DNA from 3 places in the Solibacillus sp. NPDC093137 genome. Region 3 is predicted to be linked to each of the others. Evidence: riboswitches for the same ligand, from Rfam matches in the RefSeq annotation. Region 3 holds a riboswitch; each other region holds the start of a gene.

Region 1 (4,260 bases), on a different contig from region 3:
TAATTTCAGCACTAAACAGCATCCCTGTTTTAATTGCCTTTACGTCGAAATCTTGAAGTACTGCCTTTAGCTGAGCTTGAACGAAATCAGCCGTTGTCGGAAAAATTCCATGCACTCCTTCAGTATTTTGAGCGGTTAATGCGGTGATTACTGATGTACCGAATACACGGAGTTCCTGAAACGTTTTTAAATCGGCTTGGATGCCTGCACCGCCACCGCTATCCGAGCCTGCTATCGTACATGTAATCATTGTCGTCCCTCCGCTAAATTTTCTAGTTCATTCAAGAAATTTGTGTGGAAAGTTCCTATAGCTGCAACAGAATTGGCACTTGCCTGTTTATATTCATTCAGCAGCGTTTGTAAGTCATCAAACGGTTCTTTACTGTTTGCAAGCACCGCTGCACAAAAGGCACTAAGCAAGCAGCCACTCCCCGTCATTTTTGTCACCTTTTCATGACCACCCTCTACAAATTCCACTCTTATCCCATCAGTAATAACATCTTGTTCTCCTGTTACGATCACAATACATTGATAGTTATTAGCCAACTTTTTGGCAGTCACTGCAACATCGATATCTCCTTTGCCACTATCCACACCTTTAGACGCCCAATTTACTCCCGCAAGAGCCGCCATTTCTCCAATATTGCAACGGATTACATTAATCTTTAAAAGGTCGAGCAATTGTTGTGCTGTCTCAGCTCGAAACTTCGTTGCCCCTACACCTACTGGATCCAGAACAACCGGAGTATTATGCATGTTTGCGCTAAGTCCTGCTTTCTTCATCGACTCTATTGTCCGTTCATTCAAAGTGCCCATGTTTAAAAGCAAAGCATTGGCCTGGGCAGCCATTTCACCCACTTCTTCTATTGCATCCGCCATTACTGGTGAAGCTCCTACCGCCAGCAAGCCATTCGCTGTAAAATTTGCGACAACATAGTTGGTAATACAATGAACTAATGGTTGTTTATTATAAATTGCTTGCAGACTCATTTATATACACCCCTTGTTCCCAGCTTTGCTTTGTCCAAGGCATCTCCCAGAACATCCATTCGTAATAACAGCTTTTCTTAAAATGCTCCTGCAATACTTTTAGCTTTGCAGGTTGTTCTTTCGCATATCGATCCAGCATCGATTTTTGTACTTCAATATTTTGAAGCATCTCCTCGGAAGCATATAATGCAATCCACTGTTCATAAAGAGGTATATTCGGGCATGCATCTTTTAATCTTTGCCCAATTTCCTGATACAGCCATGGGCATGGCAGGATTGCCGCAAATGCTTCTGCTACATCTCCGTTATGCACTGCATTGTACATATGGCTCACATAGTTATAGGCTGCTGGTGCCGGTTCGAATTGTTCTAAATCATCCACAGTCACACCTAATTCTTTAAACGTTGTACGGTGTAACTCAAGCTCGGCATCATGGATAAACTTTGCTGTTTGCAGAAAATATTGAACATCATCATCCGTTGTCGCTTTTGCAGCTGCAAGGGCTAATACTTTCGTATAATGTTTTAAATAATACGCATCCTGCAGCATATAAAACTTAAACTTCTCCAGCGGTAGACTCCCATCTGCAATCCCTTGTACAAAAGGATGATAGAAGCTAGCCTCCCAATAAAAATCCGTTTCTTTCCTTACTTTTTCACAAAATCCCATTGTTACTCCTCCTTTTTGTTGGCGGAAGCACAAAAAAGACGTCTCAACATATAGAGAGACGTCCCCAAAAAGTGTACGTACCACTTTTCATTGCTCCCTACGTCCGTATTAACGGCCAGGTTCCAAGGGTCAGGTTTTAACCTTCTCAACACTGATGTGTCCCCCCGCAAATCAAATGCTTGTATATTTGCAAAAGAAAGACTCCACGTAAAGGATACGCGGAGCCAAAGTAAGTACATATGTATAGCGTGTACTTTGCTCCCTACGTCCGTATTAACGGCCAGGTTCTAAGGGTCAGGTTTTAACCTTCTCAACACTGCTGTGTCCCCCCGCAAATGCATTTAATTACCCCGAGTGTAACAAATTAATTCGACCCGGGCAAGTGAATTCACAAAATTACGAAATTAATAGTTCAATAACAAATTCACAAAATAGCGCATCGTTAGTAAAAATTTTGTTACTAATGATGCGCTGACATCTATTGTAGATGGGTTACTGCAGATCTTTTACCAGTCAGTTCCTGATAAGCCTGAGCATATTCCTCGGCCAGTTTATCGACATATTGTTTTGTGGAAGTAATCTCTTTAATCGCGCCAATTCCTTGCCCGCTGCCCCAAATATCTTTCCAGGCTTTTGCGGTATTATCGTTAAAGTTCATTGCTGAAGGATCACTTTCTTTTAAATTACTCGGGTCCATCCCCGCGTTCATGATAGAACCTTTCAAATAATTACCGTGAATCCCTGTAAATAAATTGCTGTATACAATATCTTCTGCAGTACTATCAACAATCATCTGTTTATATTCTTGACGAGCAAACGCTTCTTCGGTCGCGATGAATGGTGAACCGATATAGCCAAAATCAGCCCCCATCGCCTGTGCAGCCAATACCGAATGTCCTCGTGCGATTGATCCTGATAAAGCTAATGGGCCGTCAAACCATTCACGGATTTCCTGTACAAGCGCAAATGGGCTTTGCTGACCTGCATGGCCACCTGCACCTGTTGCTACAGCAATGATGCCGTCTGCACCTTTTTGAATCGCTTTTTTTGCAAAATGATTGTTAATGACATCATGGAAAACGATGCCTCCATAACGATGTGCTGCCTCAAATACTTCTTCACGTGCCCCAAGTGAAGTAATAATCATCGGAACTTTATATTTCACACAAAGCTCCATATCCTGTTCCAGACGTTCATTTGTTTTATGAACAATCTGATTAATGGCAAATGGCGCAGCCGGATGATCCGGATTTTTGGCATTATAGCTGGCCAACTCCTCTGTAATTTCAGCTAACCATTCATCCAACTGGCTTGCCGGTCTTGCATTTAACGCAGGCATTGACCCGACTATTCCTGCCTTACATTGTTCAATGACCAATTTCGGATTGCTAATAATAAACAATGGTGCCCCGATCACTGGGATACGTAAGTTTTTTAAAATTTCCGGAATATTCCCCATCTATAATCCCCCTTTTATTCAGCTACTACTAATACTTCATCAGCTTCAATAAAATCTCCTTCTTAATTTAGATGACAATCAAAAAGTCAGATGTTTTTTCATCTGACTTTCTTTCCTTTTTGCTATTTCTTCACTACATTAAAATTAGCCCCGATGAGCTGCCAATTTTGCGGGAATGGCAGACCGAGCTTCCAATAGCCGACTCCGCGCAAATTTAATCGCTTTACTAAATCGAACTTCGCCTGAATCGAACGTGCATCTTCAAACCAGACAATATGTGAACGCCCTTGCTCATCATAGTAGTTAAAGTAGGGTGCCTGTGCTGTATAGTCAAATTGGATTGCTGCGTTGTAGCGTTTGGCCACTTCAATTGCACGTTGCGGGCTTATCGCTTCTGCGTAATCTCCTCCTTGTACAAAAGGTAATGTCCAATCGTAACCATACAAATTTTGCCCAAGTAAAATTTTATTTGCAGGAATTTCTGTTAATGCATATTGTACTACTTGTTCGACTTGAGGCAGCGGAGAAACGGCCATTGGAGGTCCAGCAGAATAGCCCCACTCATATGTCATCAACATAACAAAATCCACTATTTCGCCGTGCGCCTTATAGTCATGGCCCATAAACCATTCCCCTGGCTGATCGGCTCTCGTTTTTGGAGCCAATGCGGTAGAAACGGTATATCCTTCCGCATGCATACGCTCGACAGCTCTTCGGAGGAAATTATTATAAGCTTCCCGCTGATCGCGTGCAATCCGTTCAAAATCAAAATGAATATCCGAAATATTTCCGATACGCTTTGCTTCAGCAATGATATTGTCCAGCAGTAAATTTTGAACAGCAACACTTTGGAAAATATCACGTGCTAGCTCAGCACTAAACTGATAATCCTCGAGATTAGTGATTGCCATTGCTATTCCTGTATTATTTTGTTCAGCAATTTCCGGTAATGGGTTAATTGTAGGCGCTTTTAATGAACCATCCCGTCTTGCTTCAAAACTGAAAATAGCTAAATACGTTAAATAAGGACTTGCCTCCCGAACTTGGTCGAGCAGCGTATCACTTATTTCATCGCCTCTTGGTTCTACATATGCCAAAATTTCTGCGGACCTTTTAGTTGGTTCCGGTATATACAATGAGG
Region 2 (4,260 bases), on a different contig from region 3:
TGAATCAGCATTGGAGCAGGAAGGTTTCGACTTGGAAACGTATAAGACTGTGTTACTGCCTTTAAATGTACAGCAGCAAATTCAGGATGCGGTTGAAGCGTACAAACAAAGTGTTCATACATTATCTGTTCAAATTGCTGAGGAAGAACCTTTGCTCGAAGGAAAAGAACGAGCTGATTTAACAGAATGTGAGCAACTGATTCATGAGCTGAATGAGCAGATCGAGGCACAGTATTCGAAAATGACATTGATCCAGTCCTATGTGGAGCAATGTGAGGAGACGCGCGATAAACTTGACCAATCCGCACAGCAGATTGAAAGCTATAAAGCGAAACTGATGCAAGTCGAACATGTTTATAATTTAATTCGCGGTCAAAATGATGCGAAGATTTCATTTGAGCGGTTTGTACAAATCGGCTATTTGGAAAAAGTGACGCATGCGGCAAATGAACGTTTGCGTGTCTTATCAAATGGCCAATACTTCCTGAAATCTACAGGAAGGAAAGAAGGAAATGCCCAAAGCGGACTCAGCATCGATGTATATGACAGTCATACAGGGCAAACGCGGGATGTAAAAACACTGTCCGGTGGTGAAAAATTCAATGCCTCACTTTCATTAGCTTTAGGAATGGCCGATGTTATTCAAAGTGTTCAAGGAAGTGTGCATATCGATACGATGTTTATTGATGAAGGATTCGGTACTTTGGATGAGGAAGCGTTAAGAAGAGCGATCGATATATTAATCGATCTTCAGCAAACAGGGCGCTTAATCGGCGTCATTTCCCATGTGGCCGAATTAAAAGCAGCAATGCCAGCTATTTTGCAAGTACAAAAGCTAAAAGAAGGCTACAGTAAAACTGAGATTATTATTAAGTAAGAAAAAAAACACATTTCCCTCCAGTTAAAGTGGGAAATGTGTTTTTTGCGTCAACGTTTTGGAGTTCGTCGTGAAGTTGCTGGTTGGGGTGTAGTTTTTTTGTTGTCCATCATTTTTTTAATGATCGGATACACGATTGGTCCATATTTAATTGCTGTTTTAATGAGTTTTTTTAATTTCATTAGTAAACACTCCTTAACGAATACATTTCGTATAAAAAATATACCCAAAGATGGAGCGTTCATAAACATTAACGTAAAACTTTAATCGCTTGAGCTAAATTCCATATCGCCAGGATAAACGTAATAACAACTAAAAAAATAAATCCGATAAAATGCGAACTAATAAAAAAGTCCTGAATGCTCAAGATCAAAGTGTCATTCCAGGAAAGAACGGAAGTGAAAAAGTAAATCATATAAAAAATCCCTAACAGTATCGGTATGAGTTGGGTAATAAAAGCTTTTTTAGAATGGCCTTTAACGGCATCATCTTTCGTAACAATAAATATAATTAACGGTAAAATAAACGGTGCAAAATAAAAGCTCAAATAGCTCAGTGCACTTAAACCTTTCGATTGATCCATTATTTATCACTCCTTCGTATCTAGTATATGTAATTCTATTACGTTTCAAAATAATAGCTGTTGAAAGTTGTAAAAATATTCGTTACAATGAGCATGTTCAAACAATAAAAATTAGATGTACCACAAGGGGTGCCGAGAAAGTCGGCTGAGATTGTGCACGGGATTGCACTGACTCTTTGAACCTGTAAGTTAGCACTTGCGTAGGGATGTGGATAGAATCCGACTGTTCAAACGATAGTCAGGCTTTTGTCCTGATTATCGTTTTTTACTTTTTCTAAATACCTAGAAGAAGTAAAAGTTCCATTCTATCCCTCTTCACTTTTGTTACATCGGATAAAAGAAAGGGGCATTGTTATGGACAGAAAGAAATTATTGATGATGGTGGAGATAGCGATATTTGCTGCCATCGGACTTGTGTTGGATCAAGTATCATTTAAAATGTGGGCACAAGGCGGGTCAATCAGCTTTGTTATGGTACCGATCATGTTAATGGCCATTCGTTGGGGATTAACAGCAGGACTTGCAACAGGCTTGCTGATCGGCGTGATGCAAATGATGTTCGGTGCATACATTGTACACTGGCTTCAGGCTATTTTAGATTACGGTCTTGCATTTACAGTAGTAGGGTTAGCGGCAATTGTAAGAAAGCCGTTATTAGAGGCTGCACAATCGCTCAATAAAGTGAAAATGGCATTTTATATCGTCATTGGGGCACTTATAGGTGGTGCTTTAAGATTTGTATCGCACTTGCTTGCAGGTGTCGTGTTCTTTAAAGAATATGCAGGCGATGATAATGTATGGGCCTATTCAATTATCTACAACAGTACTTATATGGTACCTGCTACTATACTTACGGCAATTATCGCAGTTGTTTTATTCACATCTGCACCTCGTTTACTGCAAAAAGTAAAAACAACATAACGAATAGAAAACTCAAAGCTTGCAGTGAGGAATACTTTTCCTGCTGCAAGTTTTTTCATATTAATAGTAGAAAGTTGTACTAAATTAGTAATTAAACGGCAAATTTTAAAATCCTTGAACAATTACAACCGATTTTAAGTATGCTATAGTTAAGGATAGACATTGTTTAAGAGGAAGGAAGTTACACATGATTGTTACTACTCAAGAAGAAATCCAGGCGTTTAAAAAAATTGGACGCATTTGTGCTGAAATTCGTGAGGCGATGAAAGCTGCGACAGTACCTGGCGTGACAACGAAAGAATTAGATGAAATTGCAGGCCGTATGTTTGCGGAAGCAGGCGCGGTTTCGGGTCCTAAAGGTGAATACGATTTTCCGGGATATACATGCATTTCAGTAAATCACGAAGTTGCACATGGTATTCCAGGTAACAAGGTTATTCAGGAAGGCGATATCGTAAACATTGATGTTTCGGGCTCTTTAAACGGGTATTTTGCAGATACAGGTATTTCATTTGTTGTTGGTGAAGGTTATGAAGATAAAGAAAAACTTTGCACTGTAGCAAAATCAGCATTTGATCGTGCAATGACAAAGGTGAAAGCAGGTTCAAAATTAAATCAAATCGGTAAAGCAGTAGAGCGTGAAGCACGTGAACACGGGTTGACAGTAATTATGAACTTAACAGGTCATGGCTTAGGTAAATCATTACACGAAGAGCCAAACCATGTATTGAACTATTATGATGCTTGGGATACAACAATCATGAAAGAAGGCATGGTGTTGGCAGTAGAGCCGTTTATTTCGGCGAAGGCTGAGCATATCGTAGAATCAGGTGACGGCTGGACATTCATTACACCGGACAAATCATTAGTTGCCCAAATCGAACACTCGATTATCGTAACTAAAGACAAACCGATTATTTTAACAACATTAGAAGATTAAGTTATAAACGTGGGTGCATATATAAGTGCGCCCGCTTTTTTTTGTTCTATCAAAACAAGGCTTCAACATAAAATAATCAAACGATTCAAATAAATGACTGCAACAATTACCAATTCCATGCACTTTCAAGTAAAATATACATAAATAACCGGAGTAGGGGAGGCAGCACTATTTGAAAAAGCTAAAAGATATGGATTTATCGCAAAAACTGGAGAAAGAGGTCTATAAGAAGCAATTGAAAGCTTTACAATACGAAATGCTAAACGCCCAGCAATTTTTATTCAACAATAAAATAGGCCTTATTATTGCATTTGAAGGTATGGATGCAGCGGGCAAAGGGGGAGCGATCAAGCGCCTAACTGAACGTATCGATCCGCGCGGGTTAATGGTATGGCCCATCTCAGCCCCGCAGCCCCATGAAATGCGGTATCATTATATGCAACGTTTCTGGAGAAAGTTGCCGCAGCATGGCCAAATCGCAATTTTCGACCGTTCCTGGTATGGGCGGGTACTTGTGGAGCGCATAGAAGGATTTGCTGAAGAGACAGAGTGGAAACGCGCTTATGAAGAAATTAATAGCTTTGAGAAACAATTGACAGATGAAGATTATATAATGATTAAATTTTGGATCCATATCGATTCCGATGAACAACTTAAACGTTTTAATGAAAGAGCAGCCGATCCGTATAAATCATGGAAATTGACGGCTGAAGATTGGCGGAATCGTGATAAATTTGATTTATATTGTGAGGCAGCCGATGAAATGTTCGAAAAAACCAATTCGGAAGACGCCCCTTGGCACTTAATAGCAGGGAACGACAAAAACTATGCACGTGTTCAAGTACTAAAAGAAACAGTTGCCCATATAGAAAAAGAAGTTACAAAACGGGGCATGAAGCTTACGAACATTTTCGAAAAAGGTAATGAAACAGCTCCAGA
Region 3 (4,260 bases):
AACGGTGAAATCGGCTATGACGGCGTAACCGAAAACTTCTTTACGGCAAACAACAACGAACGGATTCAACAATTTATAAAATCGATGCAATTTATTTAACTAGGGGGATTCAACATGACAAAAGAAAAAACAAATGTAGAGAGCTTTGATTTAGACCATACGAAAGTAGTGGCACCTTATGTACGACTTGCCGGTACAAAAACAGGAGCGAAAGGTGATGTCGTAACAAAATACGATATCCGTTTCAAACAGCCGAACAAGGCACATATGGAAATGCCGTCACTACACTCTTTAGAGCATTTAATGGCTGACCGTATCCGCAATCATAGCGAAGATGTCGTTGATTTATCGCCAATGGGCTGCCAAACAGGCTTCTACTTGGCATTACTGAACTACAATGACTATGACGGCGTATTAACGATTATTGAAAATACGCTGCAAGATGTGCTGAAGGCAGAGGCTGTTCCAGCATGTAATGAAGTGCAATGCGGCTGGGCGGCAAGCCATAGTTTAGAAGGCGCAAAAGCATTAGCTGAGGAATTTTTAGCAGGCCGCGCCGAGTGGCATATCGTTTTCGGAGAATAATTAATGAAGCACGTCTCCTGTGAGGGTTATCTCGCAGGAGGCTTTTTTATTGGAGCAATTGTTTTAAAAGTTCCTGTGAATAGGTTATTAATAAACTAAAGTAACTAAAAGGAGAATTTGAATGAACAATACCTCAACGACTACATTAACAATGAAAAGAGAATTTAATGTAAAGCCTGAAAAAGTGTTTGACGCATGGTTGAATCCTGTAATGATAAAAAAGTGGTTCTTTACATTGGAAGGGACGAATAAGGTTGCACAAAATGACCCAAAAGTAGGGGGCAGTTGGGAAATTGTAGACCACCGGCAAGGTGTAGACTACCGGGCGATCGGGAAGTATGTTGAAATCAATTCGCCTGAAAAAATCGTGTTCACTTTTAAAATGCCGCAATTCAGCGAACTGGAAGATACAATCACAGTGGAGCTGAAAGAGTTGGGACAAGGCAGTGAAATGACGTTCACCCAACTGATCCATGTTGAAAATGAAGAGCAATGGACAGATGCAGACATCGTAAAAGCTCTAGATGAAATGCGAGATGGCACAGAACATGGCTGGAATTTAATGTTCATGGGTCTGAAGGAATTAGTTGAGACCGGAAAAGTGAGCTATCAAGGTTAGGACGTATAATAAAACACAAGGTGGGGGGTTATGACCATCCGGTGATTGAATTTTCGGGGAAAATTTTCTAATAAAAGGTTGAATTGTTCTACTATATCTTTATACGGTTCCAGAAGAAGTAGCCGCATCTTCGGAACAACAGCTCATCGCGAAATTTAAATATTAAATCAAAGGCACCGTCTAGTTAGGAGATGCCTCTAACTTATAGGGAGAAAAGTTCGCGAAAATGGTAAAATAGGCTAAATTGAAGTGGTGTAAATTTGAATTCAGAAGGGGACGGGTACAATGAAAAGCGCAAAACCATTTTTAATGTTTCAAGGCGGCGTTGCAGAAGAAGCAATGAACTTCTACACATCCGTTATCGAGGACGCAGAAATTACGAGTATTGTCCGCTATGGAGCAAATGAAGGCGGAGATGAAGGGAAAGTTATGCAAGCAACTTTTTCGATAAAAGGTCAGGAATTTATGTGCATTGACAGTAATATAAAACATGAGTTTGACTTCACACCGTCATTTTCTATTTTTATTACATGTGATACAGAAGAAGAAATCGATCATCTTTATGAAAAACTGCTTGAAGGCGGACATCCGCTAATGCCAATCGGTGATTACGGTTTCAGTAAGAAGTTCGGCTGGCTAAATGACCGTTACGGCGTGTCATGGCAGATCAATTTAGCTTAATAAAATGTGCCGGGTGCCATGACTCGATACCCGGCGCTTCATTTTCTAATATATTTTAAAGTCTTCTAATAATAAATCCCTTGCGTTCAACGCCAGCTATTCACCCAACATTCTGATAAAGCATCCCGCCAAATGCCCGATTTCTCACCATAATCTTCAGCAGGCCATAGCCTAAAAGCGCACCCGCAAAAGAACTCATCATAAATGCCGGGACAAAACCGAACAGTGCCGCTTCCTGACCTAAAAATAAAATCGCAATCGGATAAGTAGCCATCGCACCGAGCAACCCTGTCCCAATCACTTCACCTACAGCTGCAAACGCCAACTTCTTCGTTTTCGCAAACAAAAATGCAGCGAGAAGTGCGCCAATCATACTCCCCGGATAGGCAAAGATACTGCCTGTCCCCATCAAATTTCTTAACGTCGACGTAAGAAACGCCTGTAATACCGCATACCATGGACCGAGCAGTACCGCCGATACGACATTGGCAAAGTGCTGAATCGGAAAAATTTTTGCAAAACCTAATGGGATATACACCAAACTGCTGAGAATCGTCGTAATCGCTGCGATAATCGCGGAATATGTAAGTTTTCTCGTTTTATTCATTTCTACCATCCTTTATAATAATTTTTGCAACAAAAAAACCACTTTCATTTAAGAAAGTGGTATCGTGGCCTATACAAAAATAAAAATAGGGGATCGACACTACTTTCCTACGCTAGTATTACCTAGATCAGGTGCAAAGGGTACTTCTCAGCCAAAAGGCGCCCCTAGTAGTTTTATGAGCAGATCATCTGCTTCCAATATTAGGTTAATTTCACAATTATCATAACACGGCCGTTTCATTATGCAAATGCATTTTCTAAATTTGATTCCTTTGACCGAGAAAAACTACTGCTCATACCCGCCGCCATAATTACCGGGTTGGGCATGTTGCCAAGGGTTTGGCGGACCGATGAAAGTATTCGGTCTGACAGGAGCAATTGCCTGCTGCCATAAATTTTCGTTCATGCCATACGTATGGGCCATAATATTTGCTGGTGTCAGCTTAAGGAGGTCGGAACCTAAAATGACTTCCGGTGTCGGAGCATTAAAAATGGCAAGCAGATGCGTGTTGTTTTGCGTAGCGACTTCGTAATGCCACCACCCTTGAGGAACGTTCGCTACTTGACCGGGGGTAATCGGAAAATGCATCAGCTGTTTCGTAAACGGATTCAAAATCGAAACAATCGCACTCCCCGCAATACAGTAAACAAGTTCCGCCGCATTTTGGTGATAGTGCGGTTCAATCACATTATTGGCACTCAAATAAATATCAAGCAGCGATATATTATCCAGTGTATTTAACTGGTTGACGCCCATTACATTAATAAAATTTTGCTGGTCTTTAACGAACAACGGGTTTTTATTAAGGTCGAATGTAAACTGGGGTTGCACTGATGTATAATCTTGATTCGAATTCAATAGTTCACCTCTTTTTTATTGTAGTTAAAATATGCAATAATTTACCAGTGTGTGCCTATGTCGTTAGTAGCCATCCATTTAAAAATACACATACAACGCATTGATTAATGTGAAAATTAAAATAAACAGGGTATAAATAAACGTACTCACGACCATTAAGGAAGACATTAAAAATGAAATTGTTGGCAAAGAAGTAACGTAGCGCGAGTTGCCCCCTGTTTCCATATAGAGCGGAATATCCAACCTCTTGCTTAACACAAAACTGACAATGACCAGGATGTAGATAATAAGCGAAATATTAAAGGGATGTTTGCGGTAATCGATCAGATCAAGCATCATTTTTGTCTTCCCTTTATACTCCCAGTCCTTATTGTCTTCTACTCTGTCACCTTTCAGGATGTAAACAATACCGGCTATTACAAGCCCCGAAAATAAATACCATTCCAGCATCGTAAAAAACAGCGTCCAGCTATAAAACGGTGCGATCACAAGCGGTAGAACAACAAGTCCACTCAACCATTTATTAACTGGCTGATTAGCAGAAAGCCATTCGTTTAGAGCATGCCGTTTATCTTTTGTATGTGCTTTTTCCTGTTCCCGGTAACTGAAGATTTGATTCATTACAAAAGTGCATCCTACCAGTACTAATCCGATTCCGAAAGTAAGATAAGAAGCTTTCGGATAAATCACGACCTCATCATAATTAAGAATGATCCAGTTCCCGCATAGGGCAGTGATCAATATCCCAGTAAGCATCATATATGAAGATAAGTTTCTCATCCGTACACCTCCATTGTTCTATTCTACGTCGATTGGATGGAAATAGTTTCAAATAAAACAGGAGGCATGTAAATAGTTCTAATCACGGCACTCAGTTGTTCTAATAACCATCCGACATCTTCAAATAAAG

What was found. Region 3 has a riboswitch for thiamine pyrophosphate ahead of thiW (energy coupling factor transporter S component ThiW). Riboswitches for the same ligand answer to the same signal wherever they lie in the genome.
Region 1: another riboswitch for thiamine pyrophosphate. It lies ahead of tenA (thiaminase II); the one in region 3 lies ahead of thiW (energy coupling factor transporter S component ThiW).
Region 2: another riboswitch for thiamine pyrophosphate. It lies ahead of thiT (energy-coupled thiamine transporter ThiT); the one in region 3 lies ahead of thiW (energy coupling factor transporter S component ThiW).

Annotation. Positions count from the first base shown of each region.
Region 1 is NZ_JBNNVH010000001.1:233,072-237,331, reverse strand. It holds gene thiD (bifunctional hydroxymethylpyrimidine kinase/phosphomethylpyrimidine kinase) at 1-250, opposite strand, end outside; gene thiM (hydroxyethylthiazole kinase) at 247-990, opposite strand; gene tenA (thiaminase II) at 968-1,660, opposite strand; TPP riboswitch at 1,738-1,836, opposite strand; TPP riboswitch at 1,903-2,001, opposite strand; gene ACQKN3_RS01135 (NAD(P)H-dependent flavin oxidoreductase) at 2,139-3,119, opposite strand; gene ACQKN3_RS01130 (glycoside hydrolase family 18 protein) at 3,242-4,260, opposite strand, start outside.
Region 2 is NZ_JBNNVH010000005.1:153,134-157,393, forward strand. It holds gene ACQKN3_RS16005 (AAA family ATPase) at 1-877, shown strand, start outside; gene ACQKN3_RS16010 (hypothetical protein) at 928-1,059, opposite strand; gene ACQKN3_RS16015 (DUF4870 domain-containing protein) at 1,128-1,460, opposite strand; TPP riboswitch at 1,576-1,684, shown strand; gene thiT (energy-coupled thiamine transporter ThiT) at 1,815-2,381, shown strand; gene map (type I methionyl aminopeptidase) at 2,569-3,321, shown strand; gene ACQKN3_RS16030 (polyphosphate kinase 2 family protein) at 3,494-4,260, shown strand, end outside.
Region 3 is NZ_JBNNVH010000003.1:50,984-55,243, forward strand. It holds gene ACQKN3_RS13285 (amino acid ABC transporter ATP-binding protein) at 1-99, shown strand, start outside; gene ACQKN3_RS13290 (S-ribosylhomocysteine lyase) at 115-585, shown strand; gene ACQKN3_RS13295 (SRPBCC family protein) at 707-1,204, shown strand; gene ACQKN3_RS13300 (VOC family protein) at 1,490-1,885, shown strand; gene thiW (energy coupling factor transporter S component ThiW) at 1,986-2,492, opposite strand; TPP riboswitch at 2,580-2,668, opposite strand; gene ACQKN3_RS13310 (cupin domain-containing protein) at 2,778-3,350, opposite strand; gene ACQKN3_RS13315 (nucleotidyltransferase) at 3,429-4,130, opposite strand.